Regions from separate parts of the Massilia sp. LXY-5 genome, predicted to be linked through region 1. Evidence: predicted binding sites of a transcription regulator. Region 1 holds the regulator's gene; the other holds the start of a gene.
What was found. Region 1 encodes LexA, which represses DNA repair genes until DNA is damaged. Its sites were predicted from a motif close to ACTGTATNNNNATACAGT; they were not measured.
Positions count from the first base shown of each region.

Region 2: a site for LexA is predicted at 1,737-1,754, ahead of ACI48I_RS00400 (putative DNA modification/repair radical SAM protein). Genes of this name have one in related genera too.

Region 1 is NZ_JBNNEH010000002.1:361,735-369,504, reverse strand. It holds gene ACI48I_RS05130 (DUF47 domain-containing protein) at 1-342, opposite strand, end outside; gene ACI48I_RS05125 (replicative DNA helicase) at 426-1,811, opposite strand; gene rplI (50S ribosomal protein L9) at 1,928-2,380, opposite strand; gene rpsR (30S ribosomal protein S18) at 2,417-2,707, opposite strand; gene priB (primosomal replication protein N) at 2,743-3,036, opposite strand; gene rpsF (30S ribosomal protein S6) at 3,067-3,462, opposite strand; gene lexA (transcriptional repressor LexA) at 3,694-4,329, shown strand; gene ACI48I_RS05095 (sel1 repeat family protein) at 4,380-5,240, opposite strand; gene ACI48I_RS05090 (tetratricopeptide repeat protein) at 5,203-6,069, opposite strand; gene ACI48I_RS05085 (cystathionine gamma-synthase family protein) at 6,077-7,318, opposite strand; gene purF (amidophosphoribosyltransferase) at 7,334-7,770, opposite strand, start outside.
Region 2 is NZ_JBNNEH010000001.1:91,340-99,109, reverse strand. It holds gene ACI48I_RS00405 (UdgX family uracil-DNA binding protein) at 1-495, opposite strand, end outside; gene ACI48I_RS00400 (putative DNA modification/repair radical SAM protein) at 492-1,724, opposite strand; gene ACI48I_RS00395 (tetratricopeptide repeat protein) at 1,999-3,594, opposite strand; gene ACI48I_RS00390 (EAL domain-containing response regulator) at 3,604-5,838, opposite strand; gene ACI48I_RS00385 (HDOD domain-containing protein) at 5,846-7,770, opposite strand, start outside.

The DNA.
Region 1 (7,770 bases):
CAGGCGCTTCGCTTCCGGGGTGACGGCGTGCAGGTCGTACAGGGAGACGGTCTGGGCCGCGTCTTCCATCATGTCGAGGATGTCATCCATGCGCGTGATGAGCTTGTGGATGTCGTCGCGGTCGATCGGGGTGATGAAGGTCTTGTGCAGCAGGTCGACGGTGGCGTAGGTAACTTTGTCCGCCTGCTTTTCGATGCTCTCGACGGCATGCGTGCGGTTTTCCAGGTCGTCGAAGTTGGCCATCAGGCCGACCATCTCGTGCGCACCCTTCACGCACAGCGCAGCGTGCTGGTTAAACAAATCAAAAAACTTGCCCTCGGTGGGCATGAGGCGTCCAAACATTAAAGGTTCTCCGTGTAAAAACTCTTGGGACTGCGAGGAACCGCCGCGGGCCTATTCGCACGCGCCGGCAACGCAATATCGGCTTAATCGCCCTGGTAGACGGCGAGGTTACCGCTGTAGTTACCAAACTTGGTGTACTGGCCGATCCAGGTCAGGCGGATCGCGCCGATCGGACCGTTACGCTGCTTGCCGATGATGATCTCGGCGGTACCTTTATCGGGCGAGTCGGGATTGTAGACCTCGTCGCGATACAGGAAGATGATCACGTCCGCATCCTGCTCGATTGCGCCCGATTCGCGCAAGTCGGACATCACGGGACGCTTGTTGGGGCGCTGTTCCAGCGAGCGGTTCAGCTGCGACAGCGCGATGACGGGACAATGCAGTTCTTTCGCCAGGCCCTTCAGGGAACGCGAGATCTCCGAGATCTCGGCCGCCCGGTTGTCGCCCGGCTGGCTGCCCTGCATCAGCTGCAGGTAGTCGACGATGATCAGGCCGAGCTTGCCACACTGACGGGCAAGGCGGCGCGCGCGTGCGCGCATCTCGATCGGGTTCAGCGCCGGCGTCTCGTCGATATACAGCTGGGCGTCGTTCATCTTCTGGATGGCGTGCGTCAGGCGCGGCCAATCCTCGTCGTTCAGGCGGCCGGTACGCAGGCGGTGCTGGTCGAGCTGGCCGACCGAACCGAGCATACGCATGGCCAGCTGGGCGCCGCCCATTTCCATCGAGAACACGGCCACCGGCAGGCCCGCTTCGATCGCGACGTTCTCGCCGATGTTCACGGAGAAGGCGGTCTTGCCCATCGATGGACGGCCGGCCACGATGACGAGGTCGCCCGGCTGCAGGCCCGAGGTCATGCGGTCGAGGTCGATGAAGCCGGTCGGCACGCCGGTGATCTCGCCCTGGTTTTCGCGCGAATACAGTTCGTCGATGCGCTCGACCACCTGGGTCAGCAGCGGCTGGATCGGATTCCAGCCCTGGGCCCCCCGGGCGCCGGACTCGGCAATGGCGAAAATCTTCGATTCCGCCTCGTCAAGCATCTGCTTGACTTCCTTGCCTTGCGGATTGAACGCATTGCCGGAAATTTCGTCGGCGACCGTGATCAGTTTGCGCAGGATGCCGCGGTCGCGCACGATCTCGGCGTAGCGGCGGATGTTGGCGGCGGAGGGCGTGTTCTGCGCCATCGCATTCAGGTATTGCAGGCCGCCCACGTCCTCGGCCTTGCCGAGCGAGACCATGGCCTCGTAGACGGTGATCACGTCGGCCGGCTTGCCGCTGTTAATCAGGCGCACCATCTGTTCGAAGATGATGCGGTGGTCATAGCGGTAAAAGTCGTCCGCGTGCATGAAGTCGGCAATGCGGTCCCAGGCCGCATTGTCGCGCAGCAGGCCGCCGATGACGGACTGCTCTGCTTCGATGGAATGCGGGGGAATGCGCAGCGATTCGATCTGCGGATCTGCGGGGGTATTCATGGCGGGCATTATACCTCCTCCGTCATACCGCTGAAATAATTGGGGAGAATCTGGCAATAAAAAAGCCGGGCAAGCCCGGCTTTTTCTTTTAAACAACAGCGTGCTGCGTGCTGTGCTTAGGCAGCTTCGCCCACGACAGCGATCGTGATTTCCACGACGACGTCGGTGTGCAGCGCGACGGCAACCGGGTGCTCGCCGGTGGTCTTCAGCGGGCCGGTCGGCAGGCGCACTTGCGCCTTTTCGACTGCGAAACCTTGCTTGCTCAGGGCTTCGGCGATGTCGAAGTTGGTGACCGAACCGAACAGACGACCGTCGACGCCGGCTTTCTGGGCGATGCTGATGGTCATGCCGTTCAGCTTTTCGCCTTGGGCTTGCGAAGCGTTCAGCTTTTCAGCAGCAGCTTTTTCCAGCTCGGCGCGCTTGGCTTCGAACTCGGCCTTGGCCGATTCGGTGGCGCGGCGGGCCATCTTTTGCGGGATCAGGAAGTTACGTGCGTAACCGTCCTTGACCTTGACCACGTCGCCCAGGTTGCCGACGTTAACAACTTTTTCCAAAAGGATAACTTGCATATTTTTCTCCAGGATATTCTGATCTGTACGACGGGATTAACCGTGGTGCAGGTCGGTGTACGGCAGCAGCGCGAGGTAGCGTGCGCGCTTGATCGCGGTGTCGACCTGGCGCTGGTAGTGCGCCTTGGTGCCGGTCAGACGTGCAGGCATGATCTTGCCGTTTTCCTGGACGAAGTCCTTCAGGGTGTCGACGTCTTTGTAATCGACCTGTTCCACGTTTGCAGCGGTGAAGCGGCAGAACTTCTTGCGCTTGAACAGCGGGTTCTGCTGTTTGCGCTTGAGTTTTTCTTTGGCTTTGTTTTTGTCGAACTTTTTACCGAATGCCATTTGAGGCTCCTGTATCTAAATGGTGGCCGCTAGTCTTAAGCGGCGGCACTAAAATCAATGATGTGAAACACCAGGGCTTTACTGTTGCGATTCTTCCTGGCCAAAAATCCCGTGAACTGGTGTGCGGCGCCCAGTTCTGCGCTGGCGAAGCGGCCCGAAATTTCTCCCGCGGCGAACGCGGCAATTTCGAACTCGACCAGCCTGTCCACCCCTGCCTCGACCTGCTGCGAACTGTGCATCAGGATTGCCGAGACGACCGGCACGCCGGCGGGGGTATAGCGCAGTACGTCGCGTTCAGCAATCGTCGCGACGACTTGTAACTGGTTCACTGCGAGTTCACGATTCCTGGCAAGAAAAATTTAGGCAGCAGCTGGGGCCGGGGCTGCAGCGGCCGCTGGGGCTTCTGCGCGGTGGCTCTTGGCTGCGTCTTCGCGCTGGACCGACTTCATCATTGGCGATGGAGCGGTTTCAGCTTTCTTCATCTTCACGGTCAGGTGACGCAGCACGGCATCATTGAACTTGAATGCGGTTTCCAGCTCGACCAGGGTCTCGTTGTCGCACTCGATGTTCATGCAGATGTAGTGTGCCTTCGGCAGCTTCTGGATCTGGTAAGCCATCTGACGACGGCCCCAGTCTTCGACGCGATGGATGTTACCGCCGCGTGCGGTGACGCTGGCCTTGTAACGCTCGATCATCGCCGGGACTTGCTCGCTTTGGTCCGGGTGGACGATAAAAACGATTTCATAATGACGCATGCAACACTCCTTGAGGACGTTTAAACAAATGCCCACCTCGGCGTCAAGACGAGTGTGGGAAGGGAAAGCCGGCAATTATAACGCGGATGGCATGAAGGCGCAATCTCCCGCCGGCGTCGCCCCGGCGCGACACCTTGCTCGACAGGAAATGTTAAAAAATGAGGATTTCCCTTGCATTCGCCGAAATACTGTACAAAAATACAGTCTGAATCATTAACCTGTGGCAGATCCATGCTCAAGCTCACTGCAAGGCAACAACAGATCCTTGAACTGATCAAGGAAGCGATCGACAACACCGGCTTCCCGCCGACCCGTGCCGAGATCGCGAAAGAATTGGGCTTCAAATCGGCCAACGCCGCTGAAGAACACCTGCAGGCCCTGGCCCGCAAAGGCGCGATCGAGATCGTCTCGGGCACCTCGCGCGGCATCCGCCTGATCGGCGCTTCCCTGCCCGATCCGGTGCCGACCGTACCGGCCGCCCTGCTGATGTCGCTGCCGCTGGTCGGCCGCGTCGCTGCGGGCTCGCCGATCCTGGCACAGGAACACGTCGAAGCCACTTACAACGTCGACCCCGCCATGTTCGGCGCGCGTCCCGATTTCCTGCTGAAGGTGCGCGGCTGGTCGATGCGCGACGCCGGCATCATGGATGGCGATTTCCTCGCCGTCAAAAAGATCGACAGCGCCAAGAACGGCCAGATCGTCGTGGCCCGCATCGGCGAAGACGTCACCGTCAAGCGCTACCGCAAGACCGGCGAGACCATCGAACTGCTGCCGGAAAATCCGGACTTCAAGGTCATCCGCGTGGAGCCGGGCGACGATTTCGCGCTCGAGGGCCTGGCGGTGGGATTGATGCGCAGCTGGCATTAAGCGCGGCTGGGTATGAAAAAGCCGCTGACGCGGCTTTTTTAACGTCGGCGTTATTTGTTGGCCTGGCTATAGTTGTGCTTTCGCGCCTCGATGTCGCGCGCGCGCTCGGCCGAAGGACCGCCCTCGATGATGGCGTTGTGCTCCTTCACATAGGCCCCTGTCGCGCTGCGCCAGGCTGCGACATCGGCCAGCACCAGCTTGGCCGCGACTTTCGCCTCTTCCGACAGGTTCTCCTGCACCTGGGTAAGATGGGTTTGCGCGCGCTCCGTCTCGGCGGCATTCATCAGCTTCACGATGTCTGCCGGAATGCGCTTTACCAGCGGCGAGGCTGCATTCAGGTTTTCCACGAAACCGTTGTAGCAGCTCTGCCAGCTTGCAATGGCTGCCGATACGCGATCGATCTCGTCGCTCTGCTTCGATATCGCGGGAATGCGCGGTGCGGGACAAGCATATTTCCCGGTTTTCAAGTCGCTACCGTCGTAGCCGCTTAACCAATAATCGATGTCGGCCCGCCGTTCCGTGCGCTGTTGCATGACGACGAGCGAGCTGGCCGCCACCGCATTGCCTTTCGCAGCGGCTTTACGGAACCATGCCTGGGCCTTGGCCTCATCCACGACGCCGGCTTCGCCGTACCAGTACATCTGGCCCAGGTGTTGCTGTGCATCGGCATTGCCGGCATTTGCCAGCCTGGTGTACAAGGTCAGGGCTTCCGTATAGCGCTTCTGCTCGAACAGCGTGTTGGCGGAAGCGAGATCGTTGGCGGCAGCAGCGGGAAGGCTGACAAACAGGAAGGCAGCGTACAGAAGTTTTTTCATGGCGGTAACGAAATGAGCAGGGCCCATCATACTGCGAGAAGGGCCGCCACTCAAAGGATCACTTGCCGGTCGTGATGCGCGTGTTCGTGCTTCCATGCAAACGCATCTCGTTGTCGCGCACGTTCCGAATCGTGTCCAGTTCCAGCTGACGCTTGCGCCGCAGGTTCTCCTCTTTCACGAATGCCTGGGTCGACTTCTCCCAGGCGTCGCGCTGGGCTAACGTCGCGTCGGCTTGTGTTTGGGCATCGAGGATGATCTTGCGGTAGGTCGGCTCGATATGGGCACGCACGCGCTCGAACTCCGCGGGGCTCATCATGTCGAGGACGTCTTGCGGGATCACTTTGCCCGGTGGCATCGCGGAATTGAAGTTACTGACGAAGCCGTTGTAGCAGGTCTGCCATGTTGCAACAGCTGCGCGGGTGGCCTCGATCTCCTCATTGGTCTTCGACAGGACGGGAATCGCCGGCGCTGGGCAGGCGAATTTTCCCGAGCGTAGCTCTTCACCACGATATTCGCTCATCCAGTAAGCGATTTCCTTCTCGCGGGTCTTGCGCCGTTCGAGGATAGCCAGCGATTCCTTTGCGTCGGGGACGCCTGCCGCCGCGGCTTTGCCGATCCATTCGCGGGCAGCGTTCAGATCTTGCGCCGTACCGTCGCCATACCAGTACATCTCGCCAAGGCGGAATTGGGCTTCGGAATTACCGGCGCGCGCGGCCTTGGTAAACAGCGGCAGGGCCTTCGCATAATCCTTGGCTGCCAGCAGGCGATTCGCGTCAGCGAGATCGTCTGCGCTTGCACTAAGGCACACGAAAAGTAAGGAGAGTACATAACGGCGCATGGAATCGTCCTGTCGGAAATATTGTAGGCCGATCATAAAACCGTAATGTTTTAAAGGCAACGCATTCTGCGTGCACATGCGTTGCATTTTTACATCATACGTCCAGTGCGACGCGGAAATCCTCCAGCAAATCGTCGGCATCCTCGATGCCCACCGATACCCGGATCAGCGACTCGGCAATGCCCATGCTGGCACGGCGCTCGGCACCCATCTCGAAGAAAATCGTGTGCGCGACCGGAATCACCAGCGTGCGCGTGTCGCCGAGGTTGCTTGCGGGGATCGCCAGGTTCAGGCGGTTCAGGTAATCGAAAGGATCGATATCCGCGCGCAGCTCGAAGCTGAGCAGCGATCCGGCGGCGCGGAACAGCTCGGTGCTGAGGCCGTGTTGCGGATGCGAGGGCAGGCCCGGATAGTGGACGGCCGAGACCCGTTCATCGGCTTCGAGCATCTGCGCCAGCGCCAGCGCATTCGCGCAGGTGCGCTCCATGCGCAAGGCCAGCGTTTCCGCGCCGACCGCGATGTGGTGCGCCGCTTCCGGCCCGAGGGCGGCGCCGAAATCGCGCAGGGCCTTCGCGCGCAGCTGGGCCATGCCCTGGGCGGCGGGCGGCTGCTTGCGGAAATTCGCCGCGATATTCGGGAAGGCGCTCCAGTCGAACAGGCCGGTGTCGGTCAGCGCGCCGCCGAGCGCGATGCCATGGCCGGCGATCGACTTGGTCAGCGAATTGACGACCAGCCCCGCCCCCACCGCTTTCGGGCGGAACAAATACGGCGTGGTCATGGTGTTGTCGACCACGTACAGGATGCCGCGCGCGCGGCACAGCTCGCCGATACGGGCCAGGTCCGCCACCTGGGTACGCGGATTGGCGATGGTCTCGACGAACACCAGGCGCGTATTTTCCTTCAGCACCGCCTCGACATTGGCCACATCGGTCGCGTCGACGAAATCGACCGCGACGCCCTGCCCCGCGACCGTCTGCCACAGGCTGTTGGTGTTCCCGAACAGGAAGCTCGACGAGACGATGTGGTCGCCTTCTTTCAGCAGCGCCTGGAACAGCGCGCCGATGGCCGCCATGCCGGTGCCGAAGCACAGCGACGACACCCCGTCTTCCATCTTCGTGATCTTGTCTTCCAGCGCGGACACCGTCGGGTTGCCCTGGCGACCGTAGCGGAAGCCCGGCTCCTTGCCCTGGAATACGGACGCCAGCTGGCGCGCATCGTTATAGCCGAATGCGACCGAGGTGTGGATGGGTTTGTGCAGCGAGCCCTGCTCGATCGCCTTGCGGCGGTCGTTGTGCAGGATCGTGGTCGTGAAACCGTAGTGTTTTTTTTCGCTCATGGCAGTGCAGGTGAATTATTCGGCGGGGACCGCTGGATTCAGGTTCAGCTGGGTACGCACCACGTCTTCCTGCGAGACACCCTTGCCGCCGTTATGGCGCGCAGTCTCCAGGTTGTCGAGGTAGGCCGGGGTCACGTCGCCGGTCACGTAGACGCCGTCGAAGCACGAGGCCTCGAAATTGGTCAGCGCCGGATTCACGTCCGAGATCGACCGCTTCAGGGCATCGATATCCTGGTAGACCAGGCGGTCGGCGGTGATCTCCTCGCACACTTCCTCGACGGTGCGGCCGTAGGCGATCAGCTCGTCGCGGGTCGGCATGTCGATGCCGTAGACGTTCGGGAACAGCACCGGCGGCGCGGCCGAAGCGAAGAACACTTTGCGGGCGCCCGCTTCGCGCGCCATCTGCACGATCTCGCGGCTGGTGGTGCCGCGCACGATCGAGTCGTCGACCA
Region 2 (7,770 bases), on a different contig from region 1:
TGCAAATTGCGGCGAACCGGCGTCGATGGGCCGCTCGCGGAATCGGATATAGGCGTGCATGTCGTGCTCCTCGCGGCGCACCGCCTTGACCATCGCATGCAGACGGGCGCCGTCGGCGTCGGCCGGCGACTGCACGTCGTGCTCGCCGTGCTGCCAGCGCCAGATCACCCGGTACAGGAAGGCCCAGCGGTCGGGCACGCGGCAGCAGGCGGCGGACTGCAGCATGTCCATCAGCGCGCGCGGGATGCGAAGTAAATGCGGCGGTGCCGGTTTCAAAGGGGTCAACCCGGCAGGAACATTATCGACAGAAGGGGCGGAGTCCGGCGCACCCGAGAACAGGTCGGCATCGAGCACGCCGACCTGGTTCCAGGTGACCAGTTCCGGCGCCACGTCATGTACCAGCAGTTCGCGCGCGACGGCGCGCCACTCGAGAAAGCTGGAAACCACCAGCGGCTGGCCGGCGGCAACCATCGCAACCGCGGCCGCCGCGTTCATGCCGCCTTCAGCTCGGGCCAGAGGTTCATCTGCTCCTGCGGCGCACCGAGGTGGCGCCGCAGCAGGTCGGAACTGGCAAGACCTTGCGCCGGCTTGTAGTCGGCGGTGACGACGAAAGGCGCGATCTTCTTCATGCTGCAGCGCAGTCGCGATAAATCTTCCCAGCGCACCCGGCGCAGGCGGCGCAGGTCGACGATGCGTTTGGCGTTGCGCAGGCCGATGCCGGGCACGCGCGCAATCATCTCGGCGTCCGCGCGATTCAGGTCCATCGGGAAGTGCTCGCGATTCGCCAGCGCCCAGGCCAGCTTCGGGTCAACGTCGAGCGCCAGGTTGCCGGCGGCCGGCATCAGCTCGCCCGCCGTAAAACCGTAGCCGCGCAGCAGGAAATCGGCCTGGTACAGGCGGTGCTCGCGCAAGAGCGGCGGCGGGGCGAGGGGCACGCTGTCCGGGCTTTGCGGGATCGGGCTGAAGGCCGAGTAGTACACGCGCTTGAGTTTATAGCTGCCGTACAGGGTTTCGGCCGTATTCAGGATGGTCTGGTCGTCGCTGGCGTCGGCGCCGACGATCATCTGGGTACTTTGCCCGGCCGGCGCGAAACTCGGCGCCTTCGGCTCTTCCGCCTTTTCATCGAGCTTGCGCCGGATCGAACCCATCGCCAGTTTGATGGTGTGGACGTTCTTTTCCGGCGCCAGGCGGGTCACGCTGTCGTGGGTCGGCAGCTCGATGTTCACCGACAGCCGGTCGGCATAACGGCCGGCCTCGGCGATCAGCAGCGGATCGGCGTCCGGAATCGTTTTCAGGTGGATGTAGCCCTTGAAGTGATGGACTTCGCGCAGGGTGCGCGCGACGGCGACCAGCTGCTCCATCGTGTAATCGCTCGACTGGATGATGCCGGAACTCAGGAACAGGCCGTCGATGTAATTGCGCAGGTAGAAATCGTGGGTCAGCTTGACGACTTCGGCGACCGAAAAACGTGCGCGCGGGACATTCGAAGTGCGGCGGTTGACGCAGTACTGGCAGTCGTAGACGCAGAAATTGGTAAGCAGGATTTTTAATAGCGATACGCAGCGGCCGTCCGGCGTGTAGCTGTGGCAGATGCCCATGCCGGTAGTTGCGCCGATGCCGCCGTCATTGCCGTCGGAAGCACGCTTCGGCGCCCCGCTGCTGGCACAGGAAGCGTCGTATTTGGCGGCGTCCGCCAGGATTTCGAGCTTGTCGGAAAGTTTCATCGGAGTGGAGAAACTGTATGGGTGTACAGTATAAACCAGTCCGGGTATGGACGACGCGCGGGAGGGTGCAGGGACGGGACAAAGGCGGGTCAATCAATCCCGGCATCGACTGAACCCGGAACGGCAGCGCACCGTAGGGTGGACTCCCGAGTCCACGCGTTACGCACGGTTGAGCAACCGAAACGGATCACATCAGGCATATGCTGGCGCTCTGCAGTGTTCGTGGTGTGTTCAGGGACACGAACGCGTGGACTCAGGAGTCCACCCTACGTTACTACAATCCGTAATCGGCGGCTGCGTGCACCAGCGCCAGCTCCTCGGCATTCATGCGCGCCGTGATCCGTTTCAGGTAGGGCGCCGCGCCCGGAATGCCGGACGCCGCGGCCCGCGCCAGCCAGTCATGCGCCTCGAGCAGATCGCGCTGCGCCCCCTGCCCGGTCGCACTCATCACGCCCAGGTTGAACTGCGCCCGCGCGTGCCCCTGGCGCGCCGCGCACAGGTACCAGAAGTGAGCGGCCTCGTAGTCGCGTTCGACGCCGTGGGCGCTGTCGTAGCGCAGCGCCAGCGCGAACTGGGACAGGGCATGACCCTGCTCGGCGGCCTTGCGGTACCAGGCCGCGGCCTCGCGCGGGTCGCTCGTCTCCTCGCGTTCGAGCAGCACGCCGACCATGTGCTGGGCCGGTGCATATTCCTGGTCGGCCGCGCGCCGGTACCAGTACAGGGCGCGCGCCGCATCGCGTGCCGCGCCGGTGCCGGCCTCGTGGCGCAGGCCGAGATCGAACTGGGCGCGCAAATGGCCCTGCTCGGCCGCCTGCATCATCCAGTGGGTCGCCTGCGCAGGGTCGTGGGGGACGCCGGTGCCGGCGTCGTACAGCTGGCCGAGGTGGTATTGCGCGGCCGGCAGGCCCTGGTCCGCGGCCTGGCGGTACCAGTGCGCCGCCTGTGCCGGGTCGCGCTCGACGCCCTGGCCGTGTTCGTAGCGCAGTCCGAGGTTGTCCTGGGCGGCGGCGTGGCCCTGTTCGGCAGCGCGCCGGTACCAGGTCAATGCGGCCGCTTCGTCGCGCGGCACGCCGTGGCCGCTGTCGAAGATCAGGGCGAGGTTGAACTGGGAACTGGCGTGGCCCTGCTGCGCGGCGCGCTGGTACCACTCGACCGCCTGCACGCTGTCCTGGGCGACGTCCTGCCCCTTGTCGAAGCGCAGCGCGAGGTTGAACTGGGCCGGCGCGTGGCCCTGCTGCGCGGCGCGGCGCAGCCAGTCGAGCGCTTGCTCCGGGTCGCGCGCGACACCCTGCCCGCTGTCGTAGCGCAGCGCCAGCGCGAACTGCGAGCGCGCATAGCCCTGCTCGGCCGCGCGCCGGTACCAGGCCAGCGCCTCGGCCTGGTCCTGTGGAATGCCCTTGCCGCCTTCGTACATCATGCCCAAGTTGTGCTGGGCGCCGGGATCGCCCTGGGCGGCGGCCTGGCCGAACCAGTGCAGCGCCTGCGCCACGTCGACGCCGGCGCCCTGTCCCTTCGCGTACAACCAGCCGAGGTTGTACTGGGCCGGCGCATACCCCTGTTCGGCGGCGCGCCGGTACCAGTACAACGCCTGCGCGTGGTCCTGGGGGACGCCCTGCCCCTTCTGGTACATGACGCCGAGGTTGTACTGGGCCTGCTCCAGGCCGGCGGCGGCGGCTTTGCGGTACCAGTCGACGGCCAGTTCGAAATTGCGCGGCACGCCCTGCCCGTTCACGTACATGAAACCGAGGCTGTGCTGGGCGCTGGCGACGCCGCGCTCGGCCTGCGCCTTCACGCGCAGGAATTCAGCTGTGTGACGCGCGTCCGTGTGGCGTTCGCCGTCACGCAGTTCGGGCACGGTCGCGCTTTCCATGGTGGGCGATCAGGCGCTCAGCGCGCGCGGTGGGGGGAAGACGGCCGTATGTCCGGCGATCGGCCCCTGCAGCCGCAGCACGCCGATGAAGTTGGAGAGCGAAATCGGGCGGTGGAACAGATAGCCCTGCATCGTCTCGCAGCCATTCGAACGCAGGTAGTTCGCTTGCGTCTCGGTCTCGACCCCTTCGGCCACCAGGTGCAGGTTCAGCCCGCGCGCGATCGAGATGATCGCCAGGATCACCGGATAGTGCCCTTCCGCATCGTGGATCTCCTTGACGAAGGACTGGTCGATCTTCATCGTGTGGATCGGGAACCGGTGCAGGTAAGAGAGCGACGAGTAACCGGTGCCGAAGTCGTCGATCGCAACCGACACGCCCAGCTGGCAGAGTTTGTTCAGCTGCTCGATCGCGTACTGCGGATTGCGAATGCAGATGTTCTCGGTGATCTCGACTTCGATCTGTGCCGGCGAAATCCCGTAGCGCACCAGCGCGCCGCGCATCTTCTCGAAGAAGTCGCCGCGGTCGAGGTATTGCGGCGAGAGATTCAGAGACAGCCGCACCGCCTGGCCGCTGGCCAGGTTCCATTGCAGCATGTCGCGGCACAGGGCGCCGATCATCCAGTCCGAGATCGGCAGCATCAGGCCGTTCTCTTCGGCGAAGGGCAAGAATTCGCCGGCCGACAGCAGGCCGCGCGTCGGATGGTTCCAGCGCATCAGGGCCTCGGCGCCGACGATCCGGCCGCTGGTCGAATCGATCTGCGGCTGGTAGTACATCTCCAGCTCGTTGTGCTCGAGCGCGCGGCGCAGCGCCTGTTCCAGCGCGATCTTCTGATGCGACACGTCGAGCATCGAGTCGTGATAAAAACTGTGGCCGTTCTTGCCCAGCGCTTTGACCTGGTACATCGCGATGTCCGCGTGGCGCAGCAGCTCGTCGATCGACTCGCCGTCGCCCGGGTAGATCGCGATGCCGATCGAGGCCGAGATGTGCACCTCGTGGCCATCGAGGTCGAAGGGGCGGTGCAGGCTTTCCAGGAATTTGTCGGCGATGATGCGCGCGTCGTCGCGGTCGCGCAGTTCCGGCAGCACGATCGTGAATTCGTCGCCGCCCTGGCGCGCCAGCGTGTCGCCCTTGCGCAGGCAGTCTTTCAGTCTGACCGCGACCTGCTGCAGCAGCTCGTCGCCTTTGACATGGCCGAGCGTGTCGTTCACCAGTTTGAAGCGATCGAGGTCGATGAACATCACGGCCAGTTCGGTCAGCTTGCGCTTGGCCTGGATGACGGCCAGGCCGAGGCGGTCCTTGAACAGGATCCGGTTCGGCAGGTCCGTCAGGATGTCGTGGTAGGCCTGGTAGGAGATGACTTCTTCGGCGCGCTTGCGGTCGGTGATGTCGCGCGCCACGCCATAGGTGCCGAAGAACTCGAGCTTCTGCACTTCGCTGTCGGGCACGTGCATGCCGATCGAGTTCAGCGAGATCGTCATCAGGGTGTTGTTGAAGGTGCGGTCGCCGCTGTTACTCCTGGCGCCGCGGCACTTCAGGCGCAGTTCGACGTTGCGCGAGGCGCGTTCGTCGACCCTCCTCTCGTTGAAGACATAGCGCGCGCGCTCCAGGTCTTCGTCGTGCACCAGGATCGAGTAATGCTTGCCGATCAGTTCATCGCGCGAGAAACCGAGCAATTGATAGGCGCGGTCGTTCACGAACGTAAAACGGCCTTCATGGTTCAGCGTATAGATGATGTCCGGCGAGCTGTCGACCAGGTAGCGGTACATCTTCTCGGAGTTTTCCAGCTGCTGGGCGATACGGGTGTTGGCCGAGGCCAGGCGGCGCTGCTCGAGCGCATTCCCCACCGTTTTCATCAGCTCTTCGCGGCTGTAGGGTTTGCGCAGGTAGTCGTAGGCGCCGCGTTTCAGGGCGCCGATGGCGGCGTCGATGCCGACTTCGCCGCTCATCACGATCACGTCGGCGTCGACCGCACGCTCGTTCATGAAATCCATGATCTCGTGGCCGCCGATGTCGGGCAGGCGCAGATCGAGCAGGACCAGGTCGAACCGGCTGCGCGACAGGTGGGCGATCGCCTCGCTGCCGGAGCTGGCCGTGGTGAGATCGAAGCCGCGGTCGCGCAGCAGCTCGTAGAGCGAGGCGAGCAGGCGCGGCTCGTCATCCACCAGCAACAGGCGCGGCAGGTTGACGCTCTCTCCATGCAAGGTGGGCAAGGCCGCTTCCCCACTGGCGCGATACTCGTTCATCATGACCTTATACAGAACCCACAGCGCGCGCCGTCAAGGCCGGCGTTGCGCTGGCGCCGGACCATGCCGGCAGCAGAATTTCAAATGCGGTGCCGCCCCTGCCGCTGCGGCAGGCGATCTGGCCGTTCAGTTTTTTAACCAAACCGTGCACGATCGAGAGACCGAGGCCGCGGTGCGCACCATCCTTGGTGCTGCGTACTTTCGAGAACAGGTTCGCCATCACCTCCGCCGACAGGCCCGGCCCGGTGTCAAGCACGGCCAGTTCGACGTACAGCTTGCGCTCGCGGTGGACAATGCCGCGGTTGACGATCTCGATCCGTCCGCCGCCGCTGCCGGCCAGGGCCTCGACCGCGTTCTTCACCAGGTTGACCAGGATCTGCTTGAGCAGGTCGGCGTCGCCTTCGACCAGGCGCGCATCCTCGCCCATGGCGGTGGCGATCTGGACGCTGCTCGGCACGAACTGGCCGGCGCGGAACAGGCGCACGACATCCTCGACCACCTTCGCCACGTCGAGCGGACGCGGGCCGCCCGTCTCGGGCTTGAGTTCGGCCAGGCCGCCGATCAGCTGGCCGACACGGTCGATTTCTTCGTTCAGCACCGACATTTCGGTGGCGACCGGTTCCTGGCGCGCCAGTTTGCTGTCGAGGACACTCAGGTAGTTCTTGATGATCGACAGCGGGTTGTTCACCTCGTGCACCACGCGGCGCGAGGCTTCGCGGTATTCGTCGGCCACGCTGGCGAGCTGGCGGCGCGCGTTGCCGCGTTCCGAGAGCGCCGTTTCCAGTGCCGTCGCCGCCTGCGCGCCGAAGGACTGCAGGAAGCGCTCGCGCTTCTGGCAGTGCGCGACCTGCCAGGCCTTGACGCCGCCCACCATCACGCCCAGGCAGCGGCTGCCGGCCACCAGCGGCAGGCAGACCAGACTGTCGGTGCCGAGCATGCGAAACAGCTGCTCCTCGGCGATCCCCAGGGGCTGGCCTTCGCGCTGGATATAGGCCGGGCGCCGGTCGAGGGCAGCGGTGGCGACCGGGCCGCCCTTGTTCAGCGGGATCGCGAATTCGGCCATGCGCTGGGTGGTGGCGCCCGGGGCGCCGACCAGCGTCTGCCCGGTCGGGTTCTCGAGCAGGATCACGGTGTTATCGAAGTCGAACAGGATGCGCGCCGAACGCGTCATCGATTCGAGCAGGTCCGATTCTCCCTGCTGGCGGGCGAAGGTCTGCCCCACTTCCGACACCAGCACCAGGTTGCGCACCTCTTCCTGCAGGCGTTGCTGGACCGGGTCGAGCACGGGCGCGGCATAGGCGGGCGGCGTCGGGATGTCGTCGGCGCCGGCCAGGTCGATGCCGAGGTGGACGGCGGCCTTGTCGACCTGGCGCGCGGCGGACACCAGCATGGCGTCGAGTTCTGCGGCATCCAGCCCGCACAGGGCGGCGCCGTCGGCCAGCGCGGCGGCGTCGTCCGGGTGGCTCGACATCAGGTGCGCCAGGCGTACGATGCGGATCAGGGGATGCGCCGATTCCAGGCGCTCGCTCGACTCGTGGTGATACAGCACGGCATCGGCCAGGAAGGAATCGAGCTGCCAGCGCTCGACCAGCCAGGCGCCGGCTTCGGCGTGGGTGATCTGCAGCGTGCGCTGCTCGACAGCGCACAGGTCCTCGTCGTCGAGCGCGGTGAAGTTAAAGGCGTATTCTTTCGGCGCGGTGGCCAGCAGGGCCAGGCGGCCGACATTGTGCAGCAAGCCTGCAAGATAGGTTTCTTCCAGGTGCGGATAATCCATGCGGCGCGCGATGTCGCGCGCGATCACGGCCGCGGCCAGCGACTTCTTCCAGAAACCGCGCAGGTCGGTGCTGCCCGAGTGCGGAAAACTGTTAAATGTCTGGAAGACGGAGTCGCTGATCACCAGCGTCTTGATCATGTCGGTGCCGAGCGCCATCA